4 regions of the Streptomyces sp. BL1 genome follow, and region 3 is predicted to be linked to each of the others. Evidence: riboswitches for the same ligand, from Rfam matches in the RefSeq annotation. Region 3 holds a riboswitch; each other region holds the start of a gene.
The links. A riboswitch is a leader RNA that binds a small molecule or an ion and turns the genes downstream of it on or off. The one in region 3 is predicted to bind cobalamin.
Positions count from the first base shown of each region.

Region 1 (4,205 bases), 3.2 Mb from region 3:
CCACGCTTCTCGTACTGCCCGCGGTCTTCTCGGGCCTGCTCCACCACGGGCCGCCCGCGCTCGCCCTCACGCCGACGCTCTTCCTCGTGCTCGGCCCGCTCGGCCAGTCGGTCACCGCCACGGGCAACCTCGCCGACGCGGCGCCGGACACCTTCCGTACGGCGGCCGTGCTGTACGGGGTGCCCGTGCTCGGATTCGCCCTGCTCTGGCTGCTGTTGGCGGGTGCGCTGGTCGTGCACGCGGTGCGCGGCGGGATGCGGTTCACGATGACGTGGTGGGCGTTCACCTTCCCCGTCGGCACGTGCGTCACGGGGGCCGCGTCCCTCGCCCGGCACACGGGGCTCGACGCGCTGGGCTGGCTGGCCGTCCTGCTGTACGTGCTGCTGGCTGCCGCCTGGGCGGTTGCGCTGAGCTGCACGGTGCGGGGGCTGTTCAGCGGAGCGCTGCTCGCAGCGCCGCGCACAGTGTCTCCGGCGCGGTCGTGAGCGAGGGCCCGTACCAGGTGAGGTGACGGCCGCTCAGCAGCGCCGCCGGCAGCCCCGGGAAGGCCTCGGGGCCGTCGTCGGCGCCGAACGGGTACGGCTCGTCCGGCAGCGCGACGAGGCCGGCGCGGCGGTCCGGCGCGGTCAACTCGCCCAGGGGGACGCGGGGATAGCGCTCGGGGTGGTCCGCGTACACGTTGCGCACGCCGAGGTGTTCGAGGACGGCTCCGGCGAACGTGTCGCGTCCCAGCACCATCCACGGGCGGCGCCAGATGGGGACGACGGCGTCCACGTCGAACTCCGCGCGCGCGTCCCGCCAGGCGTCCTCCGCGTCGTCCAGCCACGCGGGGCGGGGCAGGCCGCAGCCGGCCGTCAGCATGCGGTGCAGTTCCGTGAACGACTGCGGGACGGTGCGGACTTCGGTCACCAGGACGTCGATTCCGGCCGCGCGCAGGGCGGCCAGATCCTGTTCCCGGTTCTCCTCCTCGTTGGCCAGCACGAGGTCGGGGGCGAGGGCGGTGATCCGCTCCACGTCGGGGTTCTTCGTGCCCCGTACGCGGGTGACGTCGAGGTCCGCGGGGTGCGAGCACCAGTCGGTGGCGCCGACGAGCATTCCGGGCTCCGTCACGGCGACGGCTTCCGTCAACGACGGCACGATCGACACGACCCGCGCAACATGTCCCATACGGGCACGCTACGCCCCTGGCGGGGCGCGCCTCCCCGTGAAGGCCATCCTCCCCGCGGCGGCGGGACGCGTTGTTGCGTGCGGCCGCGCCTGCCCCTCCTGGTGCGTTGTGCGGCTGCGGCCGCCGCCGCGGCATGCGCAGTTCCCCGCGCCCCTATCAGGGCGCTCACGCCCCACCCCCTCCCGCCGCAGCGGCACGTCACCCAGCGGGCCCGGCCGGCGGTCTCAGCGCGAGCTGCGCACACACCGCCGAAACGCATCGCTGCGCGCGCCTCCCGCCGCGGCGGAAAAGGAGAGCGGGACCCGGCTCCCGTGCGAGGCGCGTGCCGCGCGCCTTCCGCGGCGGGAAGGAGAAGGTCATGGCGTGGGTGGTGTTGCGGTGCGGGCCCCGTCAGGGGCTAGGGTGGCGGGCGTAGCTGGTTCGGCCCGTCTGCCAGGCGGGAGCGACGCAAGAGGGAATCCGGTGCGAAACCGGAACTGCCCCGCAGCGGTGAGTGGGAACGACCGCCGTCATCACGCACTGGGTGTGCGCAACACCCGGGAAGCGACGGCCAGTAGGAGTCCCGGCGACAAGTCGCCGACGACGCGCCCGCGAGTCCGAATACCTGCCACTGCCCGCACGCCCCGCACCACCGCGGCCGTGTGGTTCATCGACGAGGACTCGCGAAGGAGAGTTCCGTGACCGACGTACATACGTCACACGTATCGCGCGTGCACGCCACCTCGCACGGATATCCGCGGCAGGGCCCGGACCGCGAGTTGAAGAAGGCCATCGAGGGCTACTGGGCGGGCCGCGTATCAGAGCCCCAACTGCTGGAGACCGCCGCGACGCTGCGCGCCGACGCGCGCCGCGAGCAGGCGGAGGCGGGCATCGAGGAGATCCCCACCGGGCACTTCTCGTTCTACGACCACGTGCTCGACACCGCCTGGATGGCCGGCGCGGTCCCCGCCCGGCACCGCAGGGCCGCCGAGTCCGGCACGCTGGGCGAACTGGACACGTACTTCGCCATGGCCCGCGGCACCGCCGACGCGGAGCCGCTGGAGATGACGAAGTGGTTCGACACCAACTACCACTATCTGGTGCCGGAGTTGAGCGCGGACAGCACGTTCTCGCCGGACTCCCGCAAGCAGACGGCCGAGTTCACCGAGGCCCGGCGCGAGGGCCGGCGGGCCCGGCCCGTACTCGTCGGACCCGTCACGTTCCTGCTGCTCTCGAAGCCCGCCCCCGGCACCGACCCGCACTTCGATCCGCTCGCGCTGCTGGACCGGCTGCTGCCGGTGTACGCGTCCGTACTGGCGGATCTGCGCGCCGCGGGCGCCGACTGGGTGCAGCTGGACGAGCCGGCGCTGGTGCAGGACCAGCCGGAGTCCGTACTGAGCGCCACGGCCCGCGCCTACCGTGAGCTGTGCGCCTCGGCCGACCGGCCGAAACTGCTGGTCGCCTCGTACTTCGACCGGCTCGGCCCGGCCCTCCCCGTGCTCGCCGGCTCCCCCGTCGAGGGCCTGGCGCTGGACTTCACGGGCCCGGCCGCGGCCAACCTGGAGGCGCTGGCCTCGGCCGGCGGGCTGCCGGGGCGGCGCCTGGTCGCCGGTGTGGTCGACGGGCGCAACGTGTGGGCGTCCGATCTGGAGCAGCTGACCGGCAGGCTGGCCACGCTGCTCGGTCTGGCCGGGCAGCTGGACGTCGCGCCGTCCTGCTCGCTGCTGCACGTGCCGCTCGATGTGACGCTGGAGCGGGACCTGGACCCTCAGGTGGCGCGCTGGCTGGCGTTCGCCCGCCAGAAGACGGACGAAGTGGCCGTACTGGCACGGGCGTTGACCGAGGGAAGGGACGCGGTGGGCGCTCAGCTCACGGCCCGCCGTGTGGCGCTGGCCTCGCGCGCCGGCTCGTCTCTCGTACGGGACGACGCCGTCCGCGCGCGCAGCGCCGCCGTGACCGAGGAGGACGCCCGCCGCGCGCAGGCGTACCCGGAGCGCGCGTCCGCGCAGCGCGCCCGGCTCGGGCTGCCACCGCTGCCGACCACCAGCATCGGCTCGTTCCCGCAGACCGGGGAGCTCCGCACAGCGCGCGCCGGACTGCGCAGGGGCGAGCTGAGCGAGGAGCAGTACCGCGAGCGGATCGCGGAGGAGATCCGCGAGACCGTCGCCTTCCAGGAGAAGGCCGGACTCGACGTCCTGGTGCACGGCGAGCCCGAACGCAACGACATGGTGCAGTACTTCGCCGAGCAGATGTCGGGCTTTCTGGCCACGCAGCACGGCTGGGTGCAGTCGTACGGCACGCGGTACGTGCGCCCGCCGATCCTCGCGGGTGACGTGTCGCGGCCGGGACCGATGACGCTGGAGTGGACGCGGTACGCGCAGTCGCTGACGGACAGGCCCGTGAAGGGCATGCTGACGGGGCCGGTGACGATGCTGTCCTGGTCGTTCGTACGGGACGACCAGCCGCTCGCGGAGACGGCCCGGCAGGTGGCGCTGGCACTCCGCGACGAGGTCGACGACCTTGAGGCCGCGGGCACTTCGGTGATCCAGGTCGACGAGCCGGCGCTGCGGGAGCTGCTGCCGCTGCGGGCCGACGCGCGGCCGGCGTATCTGGACTGGGCGACCGAGGCGTTCCGGCTGGCGACCGGCGGGGTGCGCGCGGACACGCAGATCCACACGCACATGTGCTACGCGGAGTTCGGCGAAATCCTCGCGGGCATCGAGGCGTTGGACGCGGACGTCATCAGCCTGGAGGCGGCACGCTCGCACATGGGCATCGCCGACGAGCTGGCGAAGGCCCGCTATCCGCGCGAGGCGGGCCCCGGTGTGTACGACATCCACTCGCCGCGGGTGCCCGACGCCCGCGAGATGGCTGGGCTGCTGCGGCGCGCGCTCCGTGCGGTGCCGCCGGAGCGGCTCTGGGTGAACCCGGACTGTGGTTTGAAGACCCGCTCGCCGGAGCAGGTCGAACAGGCACTGTCCCACATGACGGAGGCGGCCCGGGAGGTCCGGGCCGGCCTCGACTGACGCAACGCCCACGCGCACGGACTCTCCCGGGC
Region 1 covers NZ_JBXYWZ010000002.1:1,711,053-1,715,257, forward strand. The annotation lists gene AC3AGO_RS07760 (TDT family transporter) at 1-485, shown strand, start outside; gene AC3AGO_RS07765 (helical backbone metal receptor) at 433-1,167, opposite strand; cobalamin riboswitch at 1,585-1,778, shown strand; gene metE (5-methyltetrahydropteroyltriglutamate--homocysteine S-methyltransferase) at 1,846-4,173, shown strand.
Region 1: another riboswitch for cobalamin. It lies ahead of metE (5-methyltetrahydropteroyltriglutamate--homocysteine S-methyltransferase); the one in region 3 lies ahead of AC3AGO_RS21800 (CbtB domain-containing protein).

Region 2 (4,205 bases), 2.0 Mb from region 3:
TGATGCCGCGCTTCCAGGCGTACGCGTACATCGAGCTGAGCTTGCCGATGGTCGGCGCCGCCATGAAGAGGTTCAGCGACTGGCTCTGGTCCAGGAACGGCGTACGGGCTGCGGCCATGTCGATGACCGCGCGCTGGGGCAGCTCCCACGCCGTGCGGTACAGGTGCCGTACGTCCGCCGGGATCCACTCCAGGTCCGCGACCGACCCGTTGGCCTCCCGCAGCGCGTCCCGCGCCCGGTCGTCCCACAGGCCGCGCCGCTTCAACTCGTCGATCAGGTAGGCGTTCACCTGGAGGAACTCGCCGCTGAGCGTCTCGCGCTTGAAGAGGTTGGACACCTGCGGCTCGATGCACTCGTACACGCCGGCGATCGACGCGATGGTGGCAGTCGGGGCGATGGCGAGCAGCAGGGAGTTGCGCATGCCGGTGCTCCGGATGCGGGCGCGCAGCGCGTCCCAGCGCTCCGGCCAGGCGGCGTTCCGTACGGCGTCCGGGTAGTGGTCGGGGTGCAGCACACCGCGTGCCGTACGGGTCGACTCCCAGGCGGGCAGCGGGCCGTGCCGTTCGGCGAGGTCCGCCGACGCCTCGTAGGCCGCCAGCATGATGCGTTCGGCGATACGGGTGGACAGCTCGCGGGCGCCGTCCGAGTCGAAGGGCAGCCGCAGCCGGAACAGCACGTCCTGCAGACCCATGACGCCCAGACCGACGGGCCGCCAGCGGGAGTTGGAGCGGCCGGACTGTTCGGTCGGATAGAAGTTGATGTCCACGACGCGGTCGAGGAAGGTCACGGCCGTTCGTACGGTGGCGTCCAGCCGTTCCCAGTCCATCCGGCCGTCGTCGCCCAGGTGCGCCGACAGGTTGACCGAGCCGAGGTTGCACACGGCGGTCTCCCCGTCGTCGGTCACCTCCAGGATCTCGGTGCATAGGTTCGAGGAGTGCACGGTGCGGCCCGGTTCGGCCGTCTGGTTGGCCGTCCGGTTGGACGCGTCCTTGAACGTCATCCAGCCGTTGCCGGTCTGCGCGAGGGTGCGCATCATGCGGGAGTACAACTGCCGTGCGGGCACCTGCCGTACGTACAGCTGCTCGTCCTCGGCACGGCGGTACGCGGCGTCGAACTCGTCGCCCCACAGGTCGACCAGTTCCGGTACGTCGGCGGGGGAGAACAGCGACCAGTCTGCGTCCGCCTCGACGCGCCGCATGAACTCGTCGGGGATCCAGTGCGCGATGTTCAGATTGTGCGTGCGCCGCGCTTCCTCGCCGGTGTTGTCGCGCAGCTCCAGGAACTCCTCCACGTCCGCGTGCCAGGGCTCCAGATAGACGCACGCCGCGCCTTTGCGCCGGCCGCCCTGATTGACCGCGGCCACCGAGGAGTCGAGGGTGCGCAGGAACGGCACGATGCCGTTGGAGTGTCCGTTGGTGCCGCGGATCAGGGAGCCGCGGGCCCTGATCCGGCTGAACGGCAGCCCGATGCCGCCCGCGTGCTTCGAGAGCCGGGCGACCTGGTGGTATCGCTCGTAGAGCGAGTCCAGTTCGTCCAGCGGCGAGTCCAGCAGATAGCAGGAGGACATCTGCGGGTGCCGCGTCCCGGAGTTGAACAGCGTGGGGGAGGACGGCAGATAGGCGAGCGAACTGGTCAGCCGGTACAGCTCGGCGACCTCCTCCAGCGCCTCCTGGGACACACCGTCCGCCAGACCGCACGCCACCCGCAGCAGGAAGTGCTGCGCCGTCTCGGTGACCTGACGGCTGGTCGGATGCCGCAGCAGGTAGCGCGAGTGCAGCGTGCGCAGCCCGAAGTAGCCGAACCGGTCGTCGGCGCCGTCCGCGACGGCCTGTTCGGCCAGCGCGTCCAGACGCGCCGCGTGCCGCCGTACGAAGTCCGCCGTGCCGTCCGCGATCAGCCCCTCCCGGTGGCCGGTGGCGACGGAGGCGGAGAAGGACACCGCGCCCTGCGCGGCGGCCTCCTCCCGCACGGTGCGGGTGAGCAGCCGCGCGGCGAGCCGCGAGTACTCCGGTTCCTCGGCGGTCAGCCCCGCGGCGGCCTCGGTCGCCAGGGACCGCAACTCGGCCTCATCGGCGCCCGGTTGCCGTCCGAGCCGTACGGCGGCGGCGATCCGCTCCGGGTCGGTGGCCGGCAGTCCGGCGCTGAGCTCCCGCAGGGTGTTCAGCAGCCGGCCGGCCGCTGAACCGGGCTCGTCGGACCGCGGTTCCCCGCCGGACGGGCCCGACGTGCCGGCGGGTGCTGCTGGTGCGATGGTCACTGGACGCGCTCTCCCTCGCATGCGGGGCCGCGAGAGCGAGTCGGGACGGGGCGCGTACGGGGGCCGCCGCACCGGCGCGGGGCACACCCGTCAGCGTCCGCCGGCTCAACCCACGAAGCCCGGACGACAGTTCACACTGCCGGCAGGCACTCGGACTTGTGTGGGCAGACAAAGCAGCCCATCACTCACCGTTGCGGGACAGTTCCGGACTTGCACCGGATTCCCCTGCGGCGACAGCGAGCACGAGCATACATCTTGTGCTGCCCCGTGCGCCCCACCCCATATCTTGTGTCGCCGGTCAATCCGCTGGGGACAGTTCCACCCCGAAGGTCAGCAGGGTGAACTCCGGGGCCGGACCCCAGTCCCGATCGGGGCTGCGGACGAACCCCAGCCGCCCGTACAGCCGGTGGGCCGGAGCCATCCGCGGGGAGCTCGACATGACGACCCGTTCCAGCCCCTGCTCGCGGGCCCGGTCCAGACAGGCCCGCACCAGCGCCTCACCGACGCCGCGCCGCCGTCCCGCCCCGCGCACGGCCAGCATCCGGAACTCGCCCTCGCCGGGGCGCGAGACCTCCGCGTACGCCCCGTCGGGTCCCGTGTAGGTCACGCTGCCCAGCAGTTCGCCGGTCGCCGAGTCCACGGCGACGAGCAGTTCGGCCCGCGCCGCACGGCCCCGCGCGTCGCGCAGGGTGGTCAGATAGCTGTCGGCCTCCCCGAAGTCCAGCAGACCGTCCCCGAGATACGCCTCCGCGGTGAGCTCCCCGACCTCGTCCAGCTCGCCGGAGTGTGCGCGTCTGATGCTGAAGTCCATGCGGCAAGCATGCGGCACCCCACTGACAGCGGTCAGTGGGGTGCCGTGGTGTCCGGTGCGGCAGTGCGCGGCGTCAGCGGCTGTCCGTACGGCCCGCGTCGGGGTCGTCGCCCGGACTCGCCGCGGCGGCAGCCAGTTCGGCCTTCTCCTCCTTGGTGGTGATCAGGCCGGCCGGTGCCACGATCCGGGACTGTTCGTACGGGGCCTCGTGCAGCCGGGCCGCGATGCCGCTCCGCTGCTCCCGCAGCGAACGCACGCAGGTGCGCGCCGAGTCCGCCAGGACCACGACAACCAGCAGGGCGAACAGTGCGGAAAGCACCCCGTCCACCGTGGTGTTGGTGACGATGGTGTGCATGTCGTCCATGGTCTTGGCGGGCGGCAGCACCTTGCCCTGCTCGATGGCGTCCTGGGTGACCGAACGCTGCTTGAAGAAGCCCACCTTGGGATCGGACGAGAACACCTTCTGCCAGCTCGCGGTCAGCGTCACGACCGCGTCCCACACCAGCGGAATGCCCGTCACCCAGGCCCACTTGAGCCGTCCGGACTTGATCAGCAGCGTCGTGGCGACCGCCAGGGCGACCGCGGCCAGCAGCTGGTTGGCGATGCCGAAGAGCGGGAAGAGCTGGTTGATGCCGCCCAGCGGCTCGTGCACGCCGACCCACAGGAAGTAGCCCCACAGCGCCACGACGATGGCGCTGGTGAGCCACAGTCCGGGCTTCCAGCTGATGTTGCGGAACTTCGGCATGACGTTGCCGAGGGTGTCCTGCAGCATGAACCGGCCCACCCGGGTGCCCGCGTCGAGCGCGGTCAGGATGAACAGCGCCTCGAACATGATCGCGAAGTGGTACCAGAACGCCTTCATCCCGGCGCCGCCGACCACTTGGGAGAAGATCTCGGACACGCCGACCGCCAGTGTCGGCGCACCGCCCGTACGGGACAGCAGCGACTGTTCCTCCACCGCCTTGGCCGCGGCGGCGAGCTGGTCGGGCGAGATGGAGTAGCCGAAGCCGGCGACCGCCTGCGAGGCGGACTGTACGGAGTCGCCGATGACGCCCGCGGGAGCGTTCATCGCGAAGTACAGGCCGGGGTCGATGATGCAGGCCGCCACCATCGCCATCACGGCGACGAAGGACTCCA
Region 2 covers NZ_JBXYWZ010000002.1:2,969,062-2,973,266, reverse strand. The annotation lists gene AC3AGO_RS13020 (ribonucleoside-diphosphate reductase subunit alpha) at 1-2,257, opposite strand, end outside; adenosylcobalamin-variant (AdoCbl-variant) riboswitch at 2,394-2,494, opposite strand; gene AC3AGO_RS13015 (GNAT family N-acetyltransferase) at 2,556-3,068, opposite strand; gene AC3AGO_RS13010 (carbon starvation CstA family protein) at 3,142-4,205, opposite strand, start outside.
Region 2: another riboswitch for cobalamin. It lies ahead of AC3AGO_RS13020 (ribonucleoside-diphosphate reductase subunit alpha); the one in region 3 lies ahead of AC3AGO_RS21800 (CbtB domain-containing protein).

Region 3 (4,205 bases):
GGCCGCTTCCCGAGCCGCCTTGCTCTGCGGATCGACCCAGAACGGGGCGGTGTCTCTGGGCCGTTGCTCCGTTCCCCCGGCGTCGTCGCCCCCGCCGTCGTCCGAGGAGCCTGAGCACCCCGCCAGCAGCATCGCGCCCACCGCGGCGGCAGCCGCGGCTCTCGTCAGCCGCGCGCCCGAACGCGCGCCCCGCGTGGTCCTGTCGGCACAGGTGTACCCGTACATCCACTCCCCCCTCGGCCGTACTGCGCGGGGACCGGCCCCGAGAGGCCACTCCCCTGCCCCCTCGCCGCACCCCGCCGGACCGCACCATCGTGTCACAGCGCCCTCCCGTGAAGGCCGCCGCGCGGAACTGTCGACCAGCTGTTACCCGCACGCCCGCCTCCGGCCGCGCATAGGATGTGGGTCCACCAGGCCGCACGGGCACGCAAGGAGGAGGGTGTGGTCAGCCACGAACTGGCAGCCGTCCTCAACGAGCTGACAGCCCACCCCGGTTTCCCGCTCTCCACGGAGACGGCCCGCCGTATCTGCTCCGCACTCGGTGTCGACGGGGCAGCCGTCTCCCTCGCGCACGACGGCCCGCCGCCCGGCGAACAGCTGTGGTCCTCGGGGCGTACGGCGGGCGAGCTGGAGGAGCTCCAGTTCACCCTCGGGGTCGGGCCCGGCGTCGACACGGCGCGCAGCGGAATCATGGTGCTCGAACCGGAGCTGCGTACCGTCCCCGCCGACCGCTGGCCGGGGTTCCCGCCGGGGGCCCAAGAGCTGGGCGTACAGGCGGTGTTCAGCTTTCCGCTGCAGATCGGCGCCATCCGCGTGGGCGTCCTGCTGCTGCACAGGGGCACTCCCGGGACGCTGTCCCAGGAGACGCTCGGCCGGGCGCAGATCCTGTCCGGGGCGCTGGCGCTGTCGCTGCTCGGCGGCCGGGACGCGCAGGGCGACGGCAAACCGCTGCACGACAGTTCGCCGCTCGTCGTGGACTGGGTCGCGGACCGTGCCGCGCTGCGCAGGGCCGAGGTCCATCAGGCGACCGGCATGGTGTCGGTGCAGCTGGGGGTCACACCGGAACTCGCCCTGCTGCGGCTGCGCGTGCACGCGTACACGCGCGGTCTCGCCCTGCTCGACGTGGCCAGGGACGTGGTGGCGAGGAAGCTGCGGCTCACAGACGACGGCCAGGACGGCGAGAGGGATACGAAGTGAAGTGTGTGCCCCCGAAGACCGGCTCGCGCGGCCGCTTCCGCGACGAAGGGACGGGACCGTGATGAGCACGAACCGCGAGCAGCGTCTCGCCGAGACCTTCGTGGAGCTGGCCGACACCCTGGTCGACGACTTCGACGTGGTGGACTTCCTGCACCGGCTCGCGGTGCGCTGTGTCGACCTGCTCGATGTGACGGCGGCCGGGCTGATGCTCGCCGACCCGCAGGGCGATCTGCACACCGCGGCGGCCTCCGCCGAACAGCCGTGGCTGCTGGGGCTGTTCGACCTCCAGCAGGAGCAGGGACCCTGCTTCGAGTGCTACCGCACGGCGGCTCCCGTACCGCCGCACGGCATGACGGAGACCCTGCGGCGGTGGCCGGAATTCGGCACCGCCGCACAGCAGGCGGGCTTCGCCTCCTCGTACACGGTGCCGCTGCGGCTGCGCGAGGACGTCATCGGAGCGCTCCAACTGCTCACCAACGCACCGGAAGAGGCCGCGCCCCCGGCGGACGGGATGCAGGTCGCGCAGGCCCTCGCGGACGCCGCGACCCTCGGCATCCTCCAGCAGCGCACCCTGCGGCAGCGTGAACAGCTCGCCGGCCAGCTCCAGTCGGCGCTGGACAGCCGCGTGGTGGTGGAGCAGGCGAAGGGAGTGCTCGCCGAACGCCGCGGCGTCAGCGTGGACGAGGGCTTCGCGATGCTGCGCGGCTACGCCCGCTCGCACGGGGCGCGGCTGTCCCAGGTGGCGCGGGACGTCGTCGACGGCAGGCTCGGCCTTCCCCAGCCGGGCCCCTCCCAACGGTGAACTGCCGTCCGCGGGCGGCCGGATGACCGCCCGCCCCCGGCCGGCTGTTCCGCGCCGCGGATGGCCTGAAGACGCCCTGCTGCGGCCGGTTGCATGACTGACGGATCAGCCCCGCTCGCCTAATCTTGCCCCTGTGGCCCCGGACCCCGGCCCCGCGTACTCCCCCTCTTTCCTGGGCTCATTCCTCTCGCGGCCCGGAACCCGGGGGGATGAGACGCCCGGCCGGAGTCCTCGGGCACGAGGGGGGCGGACACCGGCCGGGCGTCGGCCACCTCACGCGGGCCGCGCGACCGCACGCCGGTACGGCCGTGTTGACAGTGGTCAGCCACCCTGGGACTCTCCTGGCGGCACATATTCATACTGAGGCGACGGTGTACAGGAACCCGGTGCGAATCCGGGGCGGTCCCGCCACTGTGTCCGTACGTCCGCGACAGCCGAGTGCTGTCCGGCCGGCGTACGGGAGTCAGGAACTGACCCGTCGCTTCTCCCAACGGGGCGTGGAAACCCCAGGAGGAGTACCAATGTCCCTGCACACCGCGGGTCCGACGAACAGCACTGTGTCCCCGGCGGCGGACGCCGCCACGCTCGGCGCACGCGACTGGATGATCGCGGCGGCAGCCGCGATCGTCGCACTGATCGCCCTCTACGCCGTCTTCGTCGACAACGGCACCGTCATCTCGGCGACGGGCAACTACCTGCACGAGTTCTCCCACGACGGCCGGCACCTCTTCGGCGCCCCCTGCCACTGACGGGGCCCGGCACGATGACAACCGCACACACCGAAACACCGTCCCCCTCCGGCACCCCGGCGGAGGCCGGCGCCGCCGTGCGTCCCGTGCTGCCCCTGCTGCGGCGCGGGCTCGCGGCGGGCGGCCTCGCCGGGCTGGTCTCCGGACTCTTCTCGCTGCTGCTGGCCGAACCTCTGATGGACCGGGCGATCCGGCTGGAGGAGGAGCGCGCGCAGCACGAGCACGCCGGGCACGGCGGCGGGGGCCACCAGCACGCCGCCGAGGAGCTCTTCTCGCGCGGCACCCAGCACACGGGCCTGGTCGTCACCGCCGTGATCGTCGGCCTCGCGCTGGGCGTCTTCTTCGCTCTCGTGTACGCGCTGGCACACCGTCACGATCCGCTGCGGCACCGGCCGTGGGAGCGCGCCCTCACCCTCGCGGGTGCGGGATTCCTCGCGCTGTCCCTGCTGCCGGGGCTGCGCTATCCGGCCAACCCGCCGGGTGTCGGCGACGCCGGTACGGTCACCGACCGGCAGTTCATGTGGCTGGGCGCGCTGGCCGTCGGCGTACTCGGGCTGCTGCTCGCGTGGCAGCTGCACCGCCGTCTCGCCCGTGCGGGCCGCTCCTCCGCGGTCTGCCAACTGGCCGTCGCGGCAGCGGTGGTGGCCACTCTCGGCCTGATGTTCCTGCTGCCCGGCAACCCCGACCCGGTGCCGGTCCCGGCCCCGCTGCTGTGGGACTTCCGGGTGCTGTCGCTGGCCTCGCACGTCCTGCTGTGGGCCGCGCTGGGCGTGACGTTCGGCGCGCTCGGGCTGCGCGCGGCACGGGCCGCCGGCCGTACGGACGCCGGCGGGGAGCAGGACCGGGGCTCAGCCGCGGCGTGACCCGGTGAGGTAGGCGGAGACCACCCGCTCCGGGGTGCAGCCACGGGCCCCCGCGCCCGTGGCGTCGCCGCAGACCCGGAGTTCGAGCACGGCACGGTCCCGCGGCGCCGCTCCGTCCCGTACGGCTGCTCCGTCCCATACGGCTGCTCCGTCCCGTACAGCTGCTCCGTCCCGGGCGGCTGCCCCGTCCCCTTCCCCGGCGGGGCCGCCGCCCGGGTCCGTCCGCACCGCCGACACGGTGAACTCCGCGACGGTCCCGTCGGCCCTGCCGACGGACAGCTTCGCGCCCCGCACGGGCCGCCGTTCCGGGCCCGCGGCGCTCCGCGCCTCCAGCCGCGCCGTGCCCCCGGCGCCGGGCACGGGCCCCGTACCGTCCCAGCGGACGGGCCCCGTTCCCGGTGCGGGCGGCGGGGCACCGTCCGCCTCCCCCACTGTGCCCGCTCCGTGTCCGGCGACCGGCTCGTGCAGGCCGAGCGCCGCGAAGTCCAGCCGTTCCGGGCGGGGTTGGCCCTCCAGCGGGTCGTGCGCCGCGGGCAGTTCGGGCCGCTGTTCGCCCGCCGCGAGCCGCGCCAGCGGCGAACCCTGTGCGGAGCC
Region 3 covers NZ_JBXYWZ010000002.1:4,959,899-4,964,103, reverse strand. The annotation lists gene AC3AGO_RS21815 (glycoside hydrolase family 6 protein) at 1-225, opposite strand, end outside; gene AC3AGO_RS21810 (ANTAR domain-containing protein) at 442-1,197, shown strand; gene AC3AGO_RS21805 (ANTAR domain-containing protein) at 1,259-1,999, shown strand; cobalamin riboswitch at 2,352-2,493, shown strand; gene AC3AGO_RS21800 (CbtB domain-containing protein) at 2,521-2,748, shown strand; gene AC3AGO_RS21795 (CbtA family protein) at 2,763-3,611, shown strand; gene AC3AGO_RS21790 (sortase family protein) at 3,597-4,205, opposite strand, start outside.

Region 4 (4,205 bases), 660 kb from region 3:
GATCACGGACGAGATCGACCATCCCGCAGGCGTGGATCATCCTGACCGCGACCTGGCTGACCTCGGCGGGCAGGCCCGCGAGATCCGACTCGGCCCGGATGGTGGCAAAGGACTGGCGGTAGATCTCCGCGCCGTCCTTCTCGTACTCGAACACTGTGCTCCCGCTCATCTCGTCACTGTTGTGTGCGCTGTTGTGGTGCCGGCTGTGGCTGTCAGCGCGGCGGCTGCCGTACGCGTCCCTCGCGCACGTGCCGACGCGACCGCGCCGGCGAGTCCGCGCCTGTCCACGGATTCCGGTCCGGTCCCGTGCGCGGATTCCGGCCCGACTGGGTCTTCTCCCCGAACGCGCACGGTGTAGCCCTCCTCGTCCGCGACGACATCCACCCAGTCGCCTCGCGGGTGTCCGCAACGCCGTTCACAGCCCGACCAGTAGACGGGCAGCGCGTGCTCCGGGACGGCGGCCTCTGTGACGATGCTCTCCGTGACGGCCGCGGCCGCGTCGGCCCGTACATCGCGGTGGGACTTCGCACAGCCGGGCCGCCCCGTGCACGCTCCCACGCCCAGCCAGGGGGAGGAGGGGCCGGTGATCAGGCCCGCCGCGTCGAGGGCGCGAAGCCGCTCACCGGCCGCGTCGGCGGACAGTCCGGCGGTGGCCTCTCCGGAGACGCCCTCGGACAGTCCGGCAGCGGACAGTCCGGGCAGGGGTAGGACGACGCCCCGCCAGGGTGTGACCCGCAGTTCGCCCGTCCCGTCCTGCGCTGCCACGCCCGCCAGTTGCCGCCACTGCGCGGCGGTCAGCCTGCCGAGCGGCGCGACGACGGACAGCGCGCGGGGAGCGTCCCCCGAACCGGCACCCGTCACGGCGCCGGGCGAGGGCGGGGCGCCCCGAGGGGCGGGCGCATCCGCGACGTATGTCGCCGATATCCCCTTCTCCTGAAGGGTGTCCGGGAGGCGGTGGGCGAACCCGGTCTGTCCCGCGGGCAGTTCACGTACCCGCCAGACATGTGCACCGGTGTCCCGTATGGCCGTGAGGAACATCTCCGCGGCCGCCAGCGCCGCGCCGGGCACTGCGTCACGGTGGTCTCCGCGCACCCGGACCGCCGCCGGTTCGTCGCCGACGCGCAGCAGCGCGTCGCCGCCGGGCAGCGCGAGCAAGGTCACATCCGCGTCGAGCGAAGCGACGTCCCCGCGCCCGTCGTCGAGGGCGAACAGGAAGCGCCCGGACAGCGCCGTGGCCTCCTCGTTCGCGCACAGCAGCGCGTCCAGGTGGCCGGCCCAGCCGCGCACATCGCCGTCGCCCGCACCGTCCAGCCCGCTCAGCGGCGAGGCGACGACGTTGCGCACCCGTTCGTGCCGGGGCGAGGGCAGCAGGCCGGACGTCTCCAGTACGGACGCCAGTTGGCCGGCGCAGCACTCGTCCAGGCCGCGCAGCTGGAGGTTTCCGCGCGAGGTGATGTCGATGCGGCCGTCGCCGAGCCGGTCCGCCGCGTCCGCCAGCGCCACCGCCTGCCGGGCGGTCAACAGGCCTGCGGGGATGCGGATCCGGGCCAGCGCACCGTCGTCCGCCGAGTGCAGGCGCAGCGCTCCGGGGCAGGCGTCACCGCGGTCCCGTACGGGCGGATTCGCCCATGTTCGTGGTGTCGAGGAGAGCTGCGGCATGGCGGCGAGCATACCGACGTTTCCGCAGGCCGTATCGTCCCCGCGGTTGGCCGGACCCTTACTATGTTGTGCGGCGGGCCACGCGGTCCGCCTCCGTCAGCGACGGCTCCAGGGGGAGGAAGACCGGTGCGAATCCGGTGCGGTCCCGCCACTGTGAGCCCATCGGCTGTGATTCCTGCAGCCGCCGGGTGAGCCAGGAACTCCCGCCGTCACTCTCACCGCCCGGGGCGCGGACCCCGAGGAAGGCCGACGCCGCATGATCCTGCTGCTGTCCACCTCCGACACCGATCTGCTCAGCGCCCGCGCGTCCGAGGGGCCCGTGCCGTACCGGTACGCGAACCCCGCGCGCCTCGACCTCGACGAGCTGCCCGGTCTGCTGGAGGGCACCGATCTCGTCGTCGTCCGCCTCCTCGGCGGACTCCGTGCCTGGCAGGAGGGCATCGACCAGCTGCTGGCGCAGGACCGCCCGGTGGTCGTCCTCACCGGTGAACAGGCCCCGGACGCACAGCTGATGGAGGCGTCCACCGTCCCCATCGGCGTCGCCGCCGAGGCGCACGCCTATCTGGCGCACGGCGGCCCCGGCAATCTCGACCAGCTCGGCCGCTTCCTCTCCGACACGGTCCTGCTCACCGGGCACGGCTTCGAGCCGCCCGCCGCAGCGCCCACCTGGGGCCCGCTGGAGCGCACCGCGAAGGACGGCGCCGCGGGCCCGGACATCGCGGTGCTCTACTACCGCGCCCACCACATGAGCGGCAACACCGCCTTCGTCGACACCCTGTGCGGCGCCGTCGAGGAGGCCGGCGGCCGGCCGATGCCGCTGTACGTGGCCTCGCTGCGCGCCCCCGAGCCCGAACTCCTCGACAAGCTGCGGGAAGCCGACGCCATCGTCACCACCGTGCTCGCCGCCGGCGGCAGCAAGCCGGCCGAGGCGTCCGCGGGCGGCGACGACGAGTCGTGGGACGCGGGCGCGCTCGCGGCGCTGGACGTGCCGATCCTGCAGGCGCTCTGCCTCACCAGCCCGCGCGCCGCGTGGGAGGAGAACGACGAGGGCGTCTCCCCGCTGGACGCCGCCAGCCAGGTCGCCGTGCCCGAGTTCGACGGCCGGCTCATCACCGTCCCGTTCTCCTTCAAGGAGATCGACGAGGACGGCCTGCCCGCGTACGTCGCCGACCCCGAGCGCGCGGCCCGCGTCGCCGGAACCGCTGTACGCCACGCCCGTCTTCGGCACACGCCGAACGCGGAGAAGCGCCTCGCGCTGGTGCTGTCCGCGTACCCGACGAAGCACTCCCGCATCGGCAACGCCGTCGGCCTCGACACCCCCGCCAGCGCCGTCGCCCTGCTGCGCCGGCTGCGCGAGGAGGGCTACGACTTCGGCGACGAGAGCGCCGAGCCGGTGCCCGGCCTGGAGTCCGGCGACGGCGACGAACTGATCTACGCCCTGATCGAGGCCGGCGGCCACGACCAGGACTGGCTCACCGAGGAGCAGCTGGCCCGCAACCCGGTCCGCATCCCCGCCGCCGACTACCGCCGCTGGTACGCCCGCCTCCCGCAGGAGCTGCGCGACTCCGTCGAGGAGCACTGGGGCCCGCCGCCCGGCCAGATGTTCGTCGACGACAGCAGCAACCCCGAGGGCGACATCGTGCTCGCGGCGCTGCGCCGCGGCAATCTGCTGATCCTCATCCAGCCGCCGCGCGGCTTCGGCGAGAACCCGATCGCGATCTACCACGACCCCGATCTTCCGCCCTCGCACCACTACTTGGCCGCCTACCGGTGGATGTCCGCCGACCGCGACGACGGCGGCTTCGGCGCCGACGCCATGATCCACCTGGGCAAGCACGGCAACCTGGAGTGGCTGCCCGGCAAGAACGCCGGACTGTCCGCCGCCTGCGCGCCGGACGCGGCCCTCGGCGACCTGCCGCTGATCTACCCGTTCCTGGTCAACGACCCGGGCGAGGGCACCCAGGCCAAGCGCCGGGTGCACGCCACGCTCGTCGACCACCTCGTGCCGCCGATGTCCCGCGCCGAGAGCTACGGCGACATCGCGCGCCTGGAACAGCTCCTCGACGAGCACGCGGCGGTCTCCGCCATGGACCCGGCGAAGCTGCCCGCGATCCGCGCACAGATCTGGACGCTGCTCCAGGCCGCGAAGCTCGACCACGACCTGGGCCTCGAAGAGCGCCCGGACGACGAGAAGTTCGACGACATCCTGATCCACGTCGACGGCTGGCTGTGCGAGATCAAGGACGCCCAGATCCGGGACGGCCTGCACGTCCTGGGCTCGGCCCCGGAAGGCGCGGCGCACGTCAACCTCGTCCTGTCCATCCTGCGCGCCCGCCAGATCTGGGGCGGCACCACCTCGCTGCCCGGCCTGCGCGAGGCCCTCGGCCTCGACGAGTCGGCGTCCGACCGTACGGGCTCCGACACGGCGGAGGACGCGGCCCGTGTGCTCATCGAGGGCATGGAGGAAGCCGGCTGGGACCCGGCCGCCGTGTCCCGCGTCACCGCGGACCTCCCCGCCGAGCAGCGCGAACAGGTCGGCAGCATCC
Region 4 covers NZ_JBXYWZ010000002.1:5,621,978-5,626,182, forward strand. The annotation lists gene AC3AGO_RS24670 (precorrin-8X methylmutase) at 1-154, opposite strand, end outside; gene cobG (precorrin-3B synthase) at 166-1,659, opposite strand; cobalamin riboswitch at 1,717-1,881, shown strand; gene cobN (cobaltochelatase subunit CobN) at 1,916-4,205, shown strand, end outside.
Region 4: another riboswitch for cobalamin. It lies ahead of cobN (cobaltochelatase subunit CobN); the one in region 3 lies ahead of AC3AGO_RS21800 (CbtB domain-containing protein).